Regions from separate parts of the Modestobacter sp. L9-4 genome, predicted to be linked through region 2. Evidence: riboswitches for the same ligand, from Rfam matches in the RefSeq annotation. Region 2 holds a riboswitch; each other region holds the start of a gene.
What was found. A riboswitch is a leader RNA that binds a small molecule or an ion and turns the genes downstream of it on or off. The one in region 2 is predicted to bind cyclic di-AMP.

Region 1 (4,966 bases), 1.4 Mb from region 2:
CAGCGGCAGGAGCGCCCGGACGCGTCGCTGGAGGAGCTGGAGCGCTACTACGGCGAGGGGTACCGGGCCGGCCTCTACCCCGCCGGCTGACCGGCCAGCGCGGCGGTGACCGCCGCCTCGACGTGCAGCCGGGTGGTGGGGAAGACCGGGACCGGGCTGTCGGCCGCACAGACGAGCAGCTCGATCTCGGTGCAGCCCAGGACGACGCCCTGCGCGCCGGCGTCGACGAGCCGGCGGATCACCCCGCGGTAGGCCTCCCGGGACTCCTCCCGGACCACACCCAGGCACAGCTCGTCGTAGATGACCCGGTGCACCTCGGCCCGGTCGTCGGCCGGTGGCACGAGGACCCGCAGCCCGTGCCCGGCCAGGCGGTCGCGGTAGAAGTCCTGCTCCATGGTGAACGCGGTGCCCAGCAGCCCGACCGTGTCCAGGCCGGCGGCGGTCACCGCGGCCGCGGTGGCGTCGGCCAGGTGCACCAGCGGGATGCCGACCGCGGCCTGCACCTGGTCGGCGACCTTGTGCATGGTGTTCGTGCAGATCAGCAGCAGCTCGGCACCGGCGGCCTCCAGCCCGCGGGCCGCCTCGGCGAGCAGGTCCCCGGCCTGCGCCCACTCGCCGGCGACCTGCAGCCGCTCGACCTCGGCGAAGTCCAGCGAGGCGAGCACGCAGCGGGCCGAGTGCAGGCCACCCAGCCGCTCGCGCACCAGCTCGTTGGCCAGCCGGTAGTACTGCGCGCTGGACTCCCAGCTCATCCCACCCAGCATCCCGATCACCCGCTGCCCGGCCACGGCGGTCATGACAGCAGCTGCCAGCCGCCCTCGTCCACCCCTCCGGGCACCGGCGCCTCGGGGTCGTAGGGCGTGCGGGTGAAGACGAAGGTCGCCAGGTCGAGGTGGTCCGGGGCGATCCGCAGCGTCTCCCCGGCGAAGTAGCCGTCCAGCCCGACCCACGTGCCGTCGGGGCGCGGGGCGAACCGGCTGGCCCGCCCACCACGGCCGGGCAGCGGCCCCAGGTGCAGCAGCCCACCGGCCTGCGCGCGCAGCACGTACGGCGCCGGCCCCCAGAACCAGACGCCGAGCAGGTCCAGCGGCAGTGCCGGCGCCGACGGCGTCCAGGCGTCCACCACGCGCGGCTCGGCGGTGCGCAGGTCCGCGAGCAGCCCGGGCACCAGCGGGTCCAGGCCGCTGGTGGTGTTGGCCAGCGTCACGGCGCCGATCTGCTCGAGCCGGTCGACGAACACCCCGGCCAGGAACCCCGGCATCGACCCGCCGTGCCCGACCAGCACGTGGCCGTCGACGCGCAGCACCTGCAGGCCCAGCCCGTAGGCCGACCAGCCCGGCGCCGAGGAGTCGACGCCGGCGGGCACCGTCATCTCCTCCAGCGTCGCCGCCGACAGCACGTCCCCGGTGTCGCCGATCAGGAAGGCGGCGAGCCGGGCCAGGTCGGCGAGCGTGGCCCACAGCTGGCCGGCCGCGGCCATCACCCCGGCGTCGTGCTCGGGCTCGGGCAGCACCACGTCGGCCCACGGGTGCACCGCGGCGCCCACCGCCGCGCGTCCGCTGGGCCGGGGCGTCGTGCGGGTCATGCCCAGGGGCAGCAGCACCTCGTCCCGGACGGCGTCGGCCCAGGGGCGCTGCCGGTGCCGGGCGACGAGCTCACCGAGCAGGCCGTAGCCCAGGTTCGAGTAGTGGAAGCGCCGGGCCGCCCCCAGGACGACGTCGTCACCGGTGAGCCGCAGGTCCTCCAGCGAGCCGCCGGGCACGCGCTCCCACCAGCCGCCGGGGCTCTCGGACCCCGCGCCGGCCAGGTGCGACAGCAGCTGGCCCACGGTGCGCTCCCCCAGCGGGGTGCCGGGCACGTGCCGCTCCAGCGGGTCGTCGAGGCCGAGCAGGCCCTCGTCGCGCAGCCGCATGACCACCAGCGCGGTGACCGTCTTGCTGATCGAGCCGAGCCGGTGCTGGACGTCCTCGTGCGGCTCGGCGACGTCACCGCGCCCGGTGGACCAGGCCAGCCCACCGTCGCGGACGACGCCGGCGACGAGGCCCGGCGCCCGGCCGTCGCGCTGCACGCGGGCGGTGCGGGCCAGCAGGGCACGGGCGGTGGACGGGAGCACCGGTTCGACCATCCCCGCAGGCTAGCCAGCCCGGACCGACGCGGTCTCCCCCAGCGGCAGCCGGCCGGTGCGCTGCGCCCAGCGCTCGAACACCACGGTGCACAGCGGCGGCAGCGAGGCCAGCAGCGCCAGGGCCGTGGTGTTCGGCGACCAGCGCAGCACCCGCCAGGCCAGCAGGGTCGTGGCGACGTAGGCGAGGAACACCACGCCGTGCACCGGGCCGGCGAGCTGGACGCCGACCTCGGAGGTCTTCAGCACCCACTTGACGAACATCCCGGCCAGCAGCAGCACCCAGCTCACCGCCTCGGCGACGGCCACGACGCGGAAGGCGCGGGCGACGGTGCGCGGGTCGGTCAGGGCGGCGGGCACGGCACTCCTCGGGTCCAGCGGTCGGTCGGGCACATCCTGCCCGGGCTGCCTGTGCGCCCCGCGGCGACGGCCTCGTGGAGCACCCCGGACGCACCGGTGCCCCGGTCGCCAGCAGGCGACCGGGGCACCGGGAACAGCGGGTCGGGTCAGCCGAGGCGGCGCATCGCGGTGATGCCACCGACGGCGTCGATGCTGGCGACCTTGACCACGTCACCGGACGTCGGGGCGTGCACCATCTGCCCGCCCCCGATGTAGATGCCGATGTGGTAGACGGGGCTGCCGAAGGCGATCAGGTCGCCGGGCTGCAGGTCGCCGCGGGAGACCGCGCGGCCCATGGAGGCCTGCGCCTTGCTCGAGTGCGGCAGGGAGACGCCGGCGGCGGCGTAGGCGTACTGCACCAGACCTGAGCAGTCGAACGAGCTCGGGCCGGCGGCGGCCCAGACGTAGGGCGAGCCGCGCTTGGCCATGGCCGCCGCGACGGCGGTGCCAGCGGCACCACTGGCGGCGACGGGAGCCGCGTCCTCGGCCGGGGCGGGAGCCGCCGGGGCGGCCGGGGCTGCCGGGGCGGCGGCGGACCGGGTGGCCCGGGACGCCGCGGGCGCCTGACGCTCGGCGGCGGCAGCGGTGGCCGGCGCAGCGCTGGAGGCCTGCTCGGCCTGGGCGGCCTGCGCTGCCTGGGCGGCCTCGGCAGCGGCGGCCTCGCGGGCCGCAGCGGCAGCAGCAGCTGCGGCCTGCTCCTCGGCGAGCTTGCGGGCCCGCTCCTGCTCCTCGGCGGTGAGCCGGTCGAAGTCGGCCTTGTACTGGTCGATCTGGGACTGCAGGTCGGCCTGCTGGCGGGCGACCTCCTCGACCTGCGCCTGCGCGGCGGCAGCGGCGGAGTCGGCGTCGGCCTTCGCCTGGGCGGCGGCCTGGGTGGCCTGCTCGGCCTCGCCGAGGACCGCGTTGTTGTGGTCGGCGATGGTGCCCAGCGTGCCGACGCGGTCGATCATCTCGTCGGCGGAGGTGCTGGTCAGCATGGCCTGCAGGGTGTCCAGGCGGTCGCCGGTGTAGGCGCTGCGGGCCACCTCGGTGACCTTGTCGCGGGCACTGCCCACCGCGGCGTCGGCGTCGGCGACCTTGGCGGCGGCCTGCTCGGCGGCGGCCTGCTGGTCGGCCAGCTGCACACGGGCGTCGTTGAACTGCTCGGTGACGACCTCGAGGTCGTGACCACGGGCGGCGACGAGGGCCGCGGCCTCCTGCGAGCTGGCCGGCGTTTCGGGCGCGGCCGACGCGGGAAGGGAGGTGAGGGAGACGACGCCGGCGGCGGCCAGCGAGATCAGGACGGCGGTCGTGGACCGACGGCGGGCAGAGCTGAGCGAACTCGCCATGTGAGGCGGGTGTTTCCTTTCTTCCACTCGCCGCCTACCGAGTTAGCTGACGGGTTCGGGCGGGAAGACGCCCGGCTCCGCACGGCCCGTACGGGTCGCGTGGAGCTTCACCCCAGTGCTGCGGTGGGTCCCCGGTCCACTGGCCCGCAGTGCTGCACGGGCCGCTGTGGTTCGGCGGCGGTCCAGGCGGTCGCTCCCCGGGAGGGGGCTGAGGTGCCCGTCCGGACCGTCGCCCACCGTAAGCGTGTGATGGGGAGATGACAAACGGTCGGGCCCGATTTGTGCAGAAACTCCTGGCGAGTGCACGGACACGCTCACCGGGCGTGACAGGCTCGCCGGATGCGTGGCCTCGGGCGGCGGGAGTTCTGCCTCGTGCTGCTGCGCCGGATGGCCGACTCGCGGCCTGACCTGGTCACCGGCGCGCTCGTCCGACTGGACGCCGACCGCGCGGAGGCCCGCGAGGCGCACCGCCGGTGGCAGGCGCTGCAGCACTCCGCGGCGGGGCCGCGCGGCGTGTCGCTGCGGAGCGCCGTCCTCGGTCCGACCGAGGAGTGTGAGGAGCGCCTCTGGGGCGACGTGGCCCTCGTCGTCCGCCGCTGGGCGCTGCCGCTGTGGCCGCAGCTGCGCTGGGAGGTGGTCTCCCTGCCCGGGGGCCCGGTGCTCGGCGAGCAGCTGGTGCGCGCGGCCGGGTCGCCGCTGCCCGCGGCGACGGCCGGTGACCTGCGGGTGTGGGAGCACACGGTCGGCGACGTGGCCGCGCTGCCCGGCGCGGTGCAGGTCGACCCCCGGGTGGCCAGCCGCTGGGAGGTGCACGTGGCCGGCGTCCGGGCGCAGTTCGTCTGGGGGCTGCTGCAGCAGGTGCAGCCCGGGCCGCCATGATCGGGCCCGTGCCGAGCCTCTCCCCCGCTGCCTGGGACGACCCCGTCGTCCAGCAGCTCGCCACCGCCCAGCAGGACGAGCTGCGCATCCGCTACGACGGCAAGGGCGAGCCCGGGGTGCCCCCGTCGGCCGGCGACGTCGCCGTCGTCCTGGTCGCCCGCGACGACGACGGGACGCCGATCGGCTGCGGTGCGCTGCGGGCGCTGGAGCCCGGCGCGGCCGAGGTGAAGCGGATGTA
Region 2 (4,966 bases):
GCGGATGGTCGAGTACTACCGCCGCCGGTACGCCCACTACGGCCACGGCGATCCCGACCAGGCGATCGTGGGCCTGGGCGGTCAGGTGTTCATCCGGAAGAACAGCCAGGACGCCGTCCGGGAGTTCCGCCCCTACTTCGACAACGCCCCGGTCTACGGTCACGGGCCCTCGCTGGAGGACTTCTCCTCCCAGACGCCGCTGACCGTCGGCTCGCCGGAGCAGGTGATCGAGCGGACGCTCGGCTTCCGCGACTACGTCGGTGACTACCAGCGCCAGCTGTTCCTCATCGACCACGCCGGGCTGCCGCTGAAGACGGTGCTGGAGCAGCTGGACGTCCTGGGCGAGGAGGTCGTGCCGGTGCTGCGCCGGGAGTTCGCCGCGCTGAAGCCCGCGCACGTGCCCGAGGCCCCGACGCACGCCTCGCTGGTGGCCGCCGCCGGTGGCGCGCACGACACCACCGTGCACGCGCTGGACGACGTCACCGGCCGGACCGTGGAGGGGGCGCGGGCATGACCACCCGCACCCTGGCCGTGCTGAGCGCCGGCCTGAGCGTCCCGTCGTCCACCCGGCTGCTGGCCGACCGGCTGACGACGGCGACCGTGGCCGCGCTGCAGGCCCGCGGCGAGGACGCGACGGTCGAGGTCGTGGAGCTGCGCGCGCACGCCCACGACCTCGCCGACGCCCTGGTCACCGGCTTCCCGAACGCGGCCCTGCGCACGGCGGTCGACACGGTGGTCGGCGCCGACGGGCTGATCGCGGTCACGCCGGTGTTCTCCGCCAGCTACAGCGGGCTGTTCAAGACGTTCTTCGACGTCCTGGACAACGACGCGCTCACCGGGAAGCCGGTGCTCATGGGGGCGACCGCGGGCAGCCCGCGCCACTCGCTGGTGCTCGAGCACGCCGTCCGCCCGCTGTTCTCCTACCTGCGCGCGGTCACCGTGCCGACCGCGGTGTTCGCCGCCGCCGACGACTGGGCCGGCGGCGGGGTGGACCAGACGCTGGCCTCCCGCATCGAGCGGGCCGCCGGCGAGCTGGCCGGGCTGGTCGCCGGGCAGCCGGTGAGCAGCCGGCCCGCCGACCCGTTCGCCGACCCGACGACCTCGTTCGAGGACCTGCTCAGGGGGCAGTGACCCCCGCGGGGGCGGCGGCCGCGTCGTCGGCCGCCGCCTCCAGCTCAGCGACGACGATCCGGTGCATGCCGAGCATGGCCTGCTGCGCCCGGCGCGCACGGTCGGGATCGGGGTCGGTCACCAGCTCGACCAGCCGGGTCGGCACCACCTGCCACCAGAACCCGAAGCGGTCCCGCAGCCAGCCGCACATGCTCTCCTCGCCCCCCTCGGACAGCGCGTCCCAGTAGTGGTCGACCTCCGCCTGGTCGGTGCAGGAGATCGAGAGGCTCAGCGCCCAGGAGGCCGACTGCCCCGGACCACCGTTCAGCCCCATGTACGGCTGGCCGTCGAGGGTCCACTCGACGACGAGCGCCGACCCGTCGGGGTTGCGGCGGACGTCGGTCACCGCCGAGTTCGGGAACACCGACGTGTAGAAGGTCGCGGCCTGCTCGGCGTCGCCGTCGAACCACAGGCAGGGTGTCTGGACGGGCATGGTGGGTCCTCTCCTCAGGGTGTGTGAGGAGGAGACCACCCGCGGAGGCCGAACTCATCGCCCGTCCGCGCCGGTCGTCAGCCGACCTTGATCGCCGAGACGTCGAACTCGATCTGTACCCGGTCGCTGACCAGCACGCCGCCGGTCTCCAGCACCGCGTTCCAGGTCAGCTGCCAGTCGCTGCGCTTGATCGCCAGTGCGCCCTCGAAGCCCACCCGGGTGTTGCCGAACGGGTCCTGGGCCGAGCCGGTGAGGGTGAAGTCGATCGAGACCGACCGGGTGACGTCCTTGATGGTGAGGTCGCCGGTCACCCGGTAGACCTCGTCGTCGACCTGCTCGACCTCGGTGGAGGCGAAGCGCATCTCCGGGTACTGCTCGACGTCGAGGAAGTCCGCCGACCGCAGGTGCGCGTCGCGGTCGGGGGTGCCGGTGTCGATGCTGGCGGTGGCGATGCGCAGGTCGACGCTGCTGGCGATCGGGTGCGCGGTGTCCAGGTGCGCGGTGCCGGAGAACTCGGTGAAGGCACCGCGGACGGTGGTCACCATCGCGTGCCGGGCGCGGACGCCGATCCGGGTGTGTGCGACGTCGACCGTGTAGTCGCCGGTGACGTCGGCCAGGGCACTGGTGGCGGCGTCGAAGTCCGACACCTGTCCCTCGGCTGCACGGTGCTTGCCCACGTTGTGCGCTCCTGTGGTCTGGGTGGTCGAACCGCTCGATACTGCCCGACCACCGCAGCGTCAGGAAGAGGGGGCCTCGTCCCGAGGTGGGGTCAGTACCAGCCGGTGGACTTCGAGTGCGACCAGGCGCCGCAGGGCGAACCGTAGCGGGAGTCGATGTAGACCAGGCCAGCGTCGATCTGCCGGTAGCCGTCGGAGGTCTTGGCGATCCCCGTGCTCTTCCAGGTCGAGTCGAGGAACTGCGGGATTCCGTAGGCGGTGCTGCGCGGGTTCTGGGCGCTGGGGTTCCAGCCGCTCTCCTTGCCCCACAGGTTCTCCAGGCAGCCGAACTCGCGGCTGTCACCGCCGAGCTGGTCCAGCGCGTAGTCCTGGAAGGAGCCCGACCGTCCCGAGGACGTGGCGGCCGGGGTGTCCGCGGCGGTGTCCTCGGCCGTGTCCGCGGCGGTCTCGGCCGCGGGGGCGCTCTTCTTCGACGACGACGTCGTCTTCTCGGCGGCTGCTGCCTTCGCGGCGGCGGCCTCCTCGGCTGCCGCCTTCGCGTCGGCCTCGGCCTTCGCGTCGGCCTCGGCCTTGGCCTGGGCCTCCTGGGCCGCCTTGGCCTCCTCCGCCGCCTTGGCCTCCTCCGCCGCCTTGGCCTCCTCCGCCGCCTTGGCCTCCTCCGCTGCCTTGGCCTCCTCCGCCGCCTTGGCGTCGAGCACGGCCTGGTCGGCGGCGGCCTGCACCTGGGCGGCGGCGGCCTGCTCGGCCTCGCGCTGGCTGCGGTTGCCGGCGAGCGCCTCGAGGCGCTGCCCGACCTGCCCCTGCGACACGGTCAGGTCGGCCTGCTGGGCGCTGAGCCCGAGCTGCGCCGCGACGCTCACCGGCTCGGCGGGCGCGTCGGCCAGGGCGTCGTGCTGACCGGCGGTGAGGACGCCGACCATGATCGCGCCGGCCGCGGCGACGGCGGCGTAGAGCGCGGGGCGGCGCAGCCCCGCGGGGCCCAGCCGCCGGTCGGTACGCGGCGCGACTGCCGGGGCGGCCAGCACGGCGGTGGCCGGGAGGTCGAGGACGTCGGTCGCGGGAGCCTGCTGGTCCTGGGCGCGCGCGGTGGTACGACGGGACATCGAGGGGGTGGGCTCCGTTGGTCTTCCGCGGCCGCCTACCGGGTTAGCTGACGGATTCGGGCGGGAAGGCGCCCTACGCGCTCCGGGCGGGGAGGCCCGGAGCGAGATTCACCCCAGTGCTGCGGTGGGTCCCCGGATCGCCTGCGGACAGCGACTCGGCGGCATCCGGCGCGGGCTCCCCGGGTGGGGACCTGACGTCCGACCGGACTCGGCCAAGGTAGAGGCCGTGACGTGGCCGTGACAATCCCCGGCGGCAGATTTGTCGGGTTCTGCCACGTTTGACCAGGTCGCGCACGGGCCAGTGGGGCGCGTGTGACCGACGGCTCAGGGCAGTCGCCACACCGTCGTCCGCCGCATCTCACCCCCGTCGGCGTCCGGCACGTCGTACACGGCCTGGGAGAGCAGGCCCTCCTTGGGCACGTAGGCGCGCCCGGGGTCGCCGAGGAACACCGTGGCGCCGCGCAGCCAGGCGGTGCCCAGGAAGGGCAGCACGCGGGCGGTCATGTCCCGGTCGTAACAGACGTCCCCGGCCAGGACGACGTCCACCTCGGGCGGGTCCTCGCCCAGCACGTCGCCCACGACCTCGACCCCGGTGACCCCGTTGAGCTCGGTGTTGAGTGCGATCGCGGTGTGCGAGTAGGGGTCGATGTCGCTGGCCACGACCGCGGTCGCCCCGGCGAGCAGCGCCGCGACGGCGACCAGCCCGCTGCCGGCGCCGAGGTCGAGCACGCGGCGCCCGGCGACGAGCTCGGGGTGGTCGAGCACGTGCCGGGCCAGCGCCTGCCCGCCGGGCCATGCGGCGGCCCAGAACGGCGGGTCCTGGCCGGCGCCGCCGCCCTCGGTCTCCATGGCCTCCCAGAGCGCGACGACGTCGTCGGCGACGAGCAGCTGCACCTCGGGCACCAGCGTGGGCCGGGCCGGCGTGGTGTGCGCCCGCAGGAACTCCGGCGAGACCTCGCGCGGCTCCGGCATCCCGGTCAGTCCTCGCCGCCGTCGCGGACGACGGTCACCGCGCACGGGGCGTGCCGGGTGACCTGGTCGCTGACCGAGCCGAGCAGCAGCCCGGCGAAGCCGCCGCGGCCACGGGCCCCGACGACCAGCAGGTCCGCACCCTCCGCGGCCTCGATCAGCGCCTGCGCGGGCGCGGCGTGCACCACGTGACAGGTGACGCCGGCGGCGCGCTCGGCGCCCAGCAGCTCGGCGACGTCGGCCTCGAGGTCGGCCTGCACGGCGGCCTCGTAGTCGGTGATGGGCGGCACGAAGCCGGGCTCCCAGCTGGCCGGCTGCGGCGCGGTGGCGATCCGCCAGGCGCGCACGACGTGCAGCGGCCAGGACGCGCGCTCGGCCAGCGTGGCCGCCCAGACCAGCGCGTCGCGGGCGTGGTCGGAGCCGTCGTGGCCGACGACCACGCCACCGGCGACGACCGCCCGCGAGGAGACCGCCTCGTTGTCGGCGACGGTCAGCTCGGCGGCCGCCTCGTCCCGCTCGGCCTGGGGTCCAGCAGCTGCCTGCTCGCTCACGACGTCCTCCTGTGTCCGGTGCACCTGCCCGGCCGCTGCCGGACGCCAGGACGCCCTGGCCCG
Region 3 (4,966 bases), 140 kb from region 2:
ACGTCCAGGTCGATCTCGCGCGGCTGGCCGGAGAGGTTGGCCACCACCCGCAGCGACCCGCGGCGCACCACCAGCCAGCGGTCGGCGTCGTCCCAGCTGACCGCCACGGCGTCCAGGTCGGGGTCGACCAGGTCCGGGTGCGCCCGGCGCAGCGCGATCAGCGCCTTGTGCACCGCGAGCACGTGCGCGTGCGGCTCCTCGGCGACCTCGGCCCAGTCCAGCTTGGACCGGGTGAAGGTCTCCGGGTCCTGCGGGTCGGGGACGACGTCGGCGTCCCAGCCGTGCTCGGCGAACTCACCGATCCGGCCCTCGGCGGTGGCCTTGCCCAGCTCGGGCTCGGGGTGGCTGGTGAAGAACTGCCACGGCGTCGAGGCGCCCCACTCCTCGCCCATGAAGATCATCGGCGTGAACGGGCTGGTGAGCACCAGCGTCGCGCCGACACCGAGCAGGCCGGGGGAGAGGGTCGCGGAGATCCGGTCCCCGACCGCGCGGTTGCCGATCTGGTCGTGGTCCTGCAGGTAGCCCACGAACTTCCAGCCCGGCAGCGCCTTGGTGTCGACCGGGCGGCCGTGGTGGCGGCGACGGAAGCTGGACCAGTCGCCGGCGTGGAAGTAGGCACCGGTGAGCACCTTGGCCAGCCCGCCCAGACCGCCGGCGGCGAAATCGGCGTAGTAGCCCTGCGCCTCGCCGGTCAGCTGGGTGTGCAGCGAGTGGTGGAAGTCGTCGCTCCACTGCGCGTCCAGGCCCTTGCCGCCGGCGACGCGCGGCGTGACCATGCCCGGGTCGTTGAGGTCGCTCTCGGCGATCAGCGTCAGCGGGCGGCCCTCGGCGACGGAGAGCTTCTCCACCTCGGTGGCCATCTCCTCGAGCACGTGGGTGGCCCGCTCGTCGACGAGGGCGTGCACGGCGTCGAGCCGCAGCCCGTCGACGTGCATGTCCCGCAGCCACATCAGGGCGTTGTCGATGATGTAGCGGCGCACCTCGTCGGAGTCGGGGCCGGCCAGGTTGATCGAGTTGCCCCAGCTGTTCGCCCCGCCCTCGGCGAAGATCGGGAAGAACTCGGGCAGGTAGTTGCCCGAGGGCCCGAGGTGGTTGTAGACGACGTCCTGGATGACGCCGATGCCGCGCTGGTGGCAGGCGTCGACGAGGCGCTGGTAGCCGGCCGGACCGCCGTAGCTCTCCTGGACCGCGTACCAGGCGACGCCGTCGTAGCCCCAGTTGTGCGTGCCGTTGAAGCCGTTGACCGGCAGCAGCTCGACGAAGTCGACACCGAGGTCGACCAGGTGGTCGAGGTTGCGGATCACGGCGTCGAAGGTGCCCTCGCGGGTGAAGGTGCCCACGTGCAGCTCGTAGACGACGCCGCCGGCGAGCGGGCGCCCGGTCCAGGCGCCGTCGCCCCAGCTGTACGCGGCGGGGTCGAAGCGGCGGGACAGCCCGTGCACGCCGTCGGGCTGCCGGCGGGAGCGCGGGTCGGGGCGCGCGGGCTCGGTGTCGTCGAGCAGGAAGCCGTAGTCGGACTCGGGCTCGGCCGGTGCGGTCACGCGCCACCAGCCGGCGTCGTCCCGCTGCATGTCGTGCACCTGCCCGTCGAGGGAGAGGCGGACCCGCTCGGGGAGCGGAGCCCAGACGGAGAACTCGACGGGCTGGGGCATGGAGGACCTCCGGGCGGTGGTGCGGGGGGAGTGGGAGAGCGGATCGATCATGCCCGCCCAGGCGGCTGGCGAACCGTCGCACCCGTCACCCGCCCCGGGACGGCGAACGGCCGGGCACCCCCACGCTGGGGTGCCCGGCCGTTCGTGCCGTGCGGGTCCGGGGCGAGCCCCGGGGTGGATCAGACGGCGAGCAGCTGACCGACGAAGATCAGGTTCGGGTTGCTGACGATGCCGCGGTTCTTGGCGTACAGCGACTGCCAGCTGGTGCCGTTGGCGGCCGCGATCTTGTTCAGGGTGTCGCCCGGCTTCACCGTGTAGTTGCCGGCTGCGGTCGCGGCCGGCGCCTGACGGGTGGAGCGGGTGGCGGCCGTGGTCTCCCGCGCGGCGGCAGCCTTGGCGGCAGCCTTGGGAGCAGCGGCCTTCGGCGCCGGGGCGGCCTTGGGGGCAGCGGCCTTCGGCGCCGGGGCGGCCTTGGGAGCGGCGGCCTTCGGAGCCGGGGCGGCGGCCTGGGGGGCGGCCTTCGGAGCCGGGGCGGCCTTCTGCTCGGCCGGGACGGCGGTGCTGCCGCCGGTCAGGCGCTTGCCGCAGGTCGGCCATGCGCCGACACCCTGGCCGGCGAGGACCTTCTCGGCCACGGCGATCTGCTCACCGGCGGAGGCCTGGTCGGCGCGCGGGGCGTAGGCGGTGCCGCCGTAGGCGGCCCAGGTGCCCTGGTTGAACTGCAGGCCGCCGTAGTAGCCGTTGCCGGTGTTGATGCTCCAGTTGCCGCCGGACTCGCAGGCAGCGACGCCGCTCCAGTCGTGCTCGGCGGCGGATGCCGTCGCCGTCCCGATGCCGACGGTGGCACCGAGGCCGACAGCGGCGGCCCCGACGGTGACCACACCGCCGCGCAGGACGCGACGAGCGAGGGCGTGACGGGGCTGAGAGTGCTTGGACATGCGTGTTCCTCCGATCACCGCCTGCGAGGTGAGCTGTCGGGTTCGGGCGATCGGTGCCCGGCCGCAGATCTGCGGCTTCACCCCGTAGACGCGCGGCGCTGGATGGGCGGCGCGTCGGATGTGGGTCCCCCGCCCCCGTCCGGAAGGGTCTGGTTGAGGTCACCGGCGGACGGGGCTGAGCGGTCCGGTGCCGCGCTCGGCCAGGAAGGCCCGAACGCGAGGACGACGGTAGGTGGACAACTGCCAACTGGCGAGCGGCGTGTCGCGGATCGACGGCGCGTCGCGGCGGAAATGTGACGACATGCGCACCGTCCAACGCCCTCCGAGACCATTTCGTTACGCACTGTCGACAGGTCGACCTGTCGACACACCGGTGGGAACACGGGTTGACACCGGGGTCCGCACCACCGGTCGGGGGTGGGTGCCCGACCGTCCACGACCGGTGGTGCCGCCACCAGGGGGACGTCAGGACGCACACCGGCCCCCTCGACCGGGTGGTCGAGGGGGCCGGTGACGCCCTGTGCCCGGAGGGACCGCAGGACCGTGCGTCAGTCGCGGACGAGCAGCGCCACAGGGAGGGCGGACAGCAGCTCGGACAGCTGCACCCCGGAGGCGTCGGAGACGACCCGGGCGCCGGTCAGCAGGTCCCGCCACGCGCCCGTGGGCAGCGGCAGGGTCGTGTCGCCCCAGCCGGTCTCCGCCAGGTGGGCCGGCAGCCGGGTGGCGACGGTGACGACGCCACCGCGGTCGAAGGCCACCACGTGGTCGGCCGCCGTGCCGCTGGCCGTCACCGGGGCGTACCCGGCGAAGGCCTCCGGGTGGTCACGGCGGTGCCGCAGGGCGCGGGAGACCACCAGCAGCTTGGCCGCACCGGTCTCGTCGACCTCGGGCACCCAGCCGCCGTCCAGCCGGGCGAGCAGCTCGCGGCGCTGGTCGTAGTCGACCGGACGGCGGTTGTCCGGGTCGACCAGGGAGAAGTCCCACAGCTCGGTGCCCTGGTAGACGTCGGGCACCCCGGCGATGGTCAGCTGCAGCAGCTTCTGGGACAGCGAGTTGCTGTACCCCAGCGGTGCGATCCGCTGCACGAACGCGGTGATCTCGGCGTTCGTGGTGGCGTCGTCGAAGGCGGCGTCGACCAGCGCGTGCAGCTGGTCCTCGAACTCCTGCACCGGGTTGGTCCAGGTGGTCGAGGTGCCGGCCTCACGGGCCGCCTTCTCCACGTAGGCGTGCGCCCGCTCCCTCGACAGCGGCCACGCACCGATGAGGTTCTGCCACACCAGGTGCGCCAGTGAGGCGTCGGCCAGCGGGTGCCGGGCGATGAGGCCCCGCACCAGCTGCGCCCACTCCTCGGGCAGCTCGGCCAGCACGGCCAGGCGGCTGCGCACGTCCTCGCTGCGCTTGGTGTCGTGCGTCGACAGCGTGGTCATCGACGCCGGGCGGCGCTCCGCGCGGCGCTGCTGCGCCTCGTGGAAGGTGGCGACCGTCGTCCCGAACTCGGCCGGGTCACCGCCGACCTCGTTGAGCATGACGAACCGCGCCCACCGGTAGTAGGCGCTGTCCTCCACGCCCTTGGCCATGACCGGGCCCGAGGTCTGCTCGAACCGGGTGGCCAGCTCGGTGCCGGCGCTGCCCAGCAGCGGGTGCAGGGCGTCGACGGCGGCGGCGAGCTCCGGCCGGCGGGCCTTGACCGCCGCCACCGTCTCGTCCAGGTACGGGCGGCCGTCGGGCAGGTAGCTGCGGTAGACCGGGAAGCTGGCCAGCAGCTCGGCCAGGCCCTCGGTCACCTGGTCGGCCGGCACACCGGTCAGGTCGCCGACGATGCGCTGCAGCCGGGCCACCTCCGAGCCGAGCATGCCGTCGGTGACCTCGCGCTTGCAGTCGTGGACCAGCTGGGCGTAGTCGACCGGGTGCCCGGCCAGCTCGCTGTCCAGGGCGGTGAACGCCGCCTCGCCGGCCGGGTCCACCAGCACCTCGTCGACCTCGGACAGCGCGTCGTAGCCCGTCGTCCCGGCGGTCTTCCAGGAGTCGGGCATCTCCTCGCCCGGCTCCAGGATCTTCTCCACGACGGTCCACCGGTCGCCGGTGGCGTCGGCGAGGCGGTCCAGGTAGCCCTTGGGGTCGGCCAGGCCGTCGGGGTGGTCGATCCGCAGTGCGTCGACCGAGCCGTTCTCCACCAGCTGCACGATCAGCGCGTGGGTGGCCCGGAAGACCTCCGGGTCCTCCACCCGCAGGCCGGCGAGGGTGTTGATGGCGAAGAACCGGCGGTAGTTGAGCTGGTCGTCCGCGCGGCGCCAGTCGACCAGCTCGTAGTGCTGCCGGCCGTGCACCTCCTGCGGGGTGCCGTGCTCGGTGCCCGGGGCGATGGGGAAGCGGTTG

Region 1: it holds a riboswitch for cyclic di-AMP, as region 2 does, so the genes downstream of both, KUM42_RS08935 (NlpC/P60 family protein) here and KUM42_RS02160 (lytic transglycosylase domain-containing protein) in region 2, are expected to answer to the same signal.
Region 3: it holds a riboswitch for cyclic di-AMP, as region 2 does, so the genes downstream of both, KUM42_RS20225 (transglycosylase family protein) here and KUM42_RS02160 (lytic transglycosylase domain-containing protein) in region 2, are expected to answer to the same signal.

What each region holds. Positions count from the first base shown of each region.
Region 1 is NZ_CP077800.1:1,894,654-1,899,619, forward strand. Features, by position in the region: gene KUM42_RS08915 (pyridoxamine 5'-phosphate oxidase family protein) at 1-90, shown strand, start outside; gene KUM42_RS08920 (aspartate/glutamate racemase family protein) at 75-797, opposite strand; gene KUM42_RS08925 (serine hydrolase) at 794-2,125, opposite strand; gene KUM42_RS08930 (DUF3817 domain-containing protein) at 2,135-2,482, opposite strand; gene KUM42_RS08935 (NlpC/P60 family protein) at 2,629-3,849, opposite strand; cyclic di-AMP (ydaO/yuaA leader) riboswitch at 3,866-4,036, opposite strand; gene KUM42_RS08940 (hypothetical protein) at 4,189-4,728, shown strand; gene KUM42_RS08945 (GNAT family N-acetyltransferase) at 4,737-4,966, shown strand, end outside.
Region 2 is NZ_CP077800.1:449,140-454,105, forward strand. Features, by position in the region: gene KUM42_RS02140 (LLM class flavin-dependent oxidoreductase) at 1-514, shown strand, start outside; gene KUM42_RS02145 (FMN reductase) at 511-1,131, shown strand; gene KUM42_RS02150 (VOC family protein) at 1,118-1,603, opposite strand; gene KUM42_RS02155 (YceI family protein) at 1,681-2,280, opposite strand; gene KUM42_RS02160 (lytic transglycosylase domain-containing protein) at 2,373-3,383, opposite strand; cyclic di-AMP (ydaO/yuaA leader) riboswitch at 3,401-3,554, opposite strand; gene KUM42_RS02165 (methyltransferase) at 3,708-4,355, opposite strand; gene KUM42_RS02170 (universal stress protein) at 4,361-4,903, opposite strand.
Region 3 is NZ_CP077800.1:589,038-594,003, reverse strand. Features, by position in the region: gene treZ (malto-oligosyltrehalose trehalohydrolase) at 1-1,652, opposite strand, end outside; gene KUM42_RS20225 (transglycosylase family protein) at 1,832-2,590, opposite strand; cyclic di-AMP (ydaO/yuaA leader) riboswitch at 2,594-2,755, opposite strand; gene treY (malto-oligosyltrehalose synthase) at 3,139-4,966, opposite strand, start outside.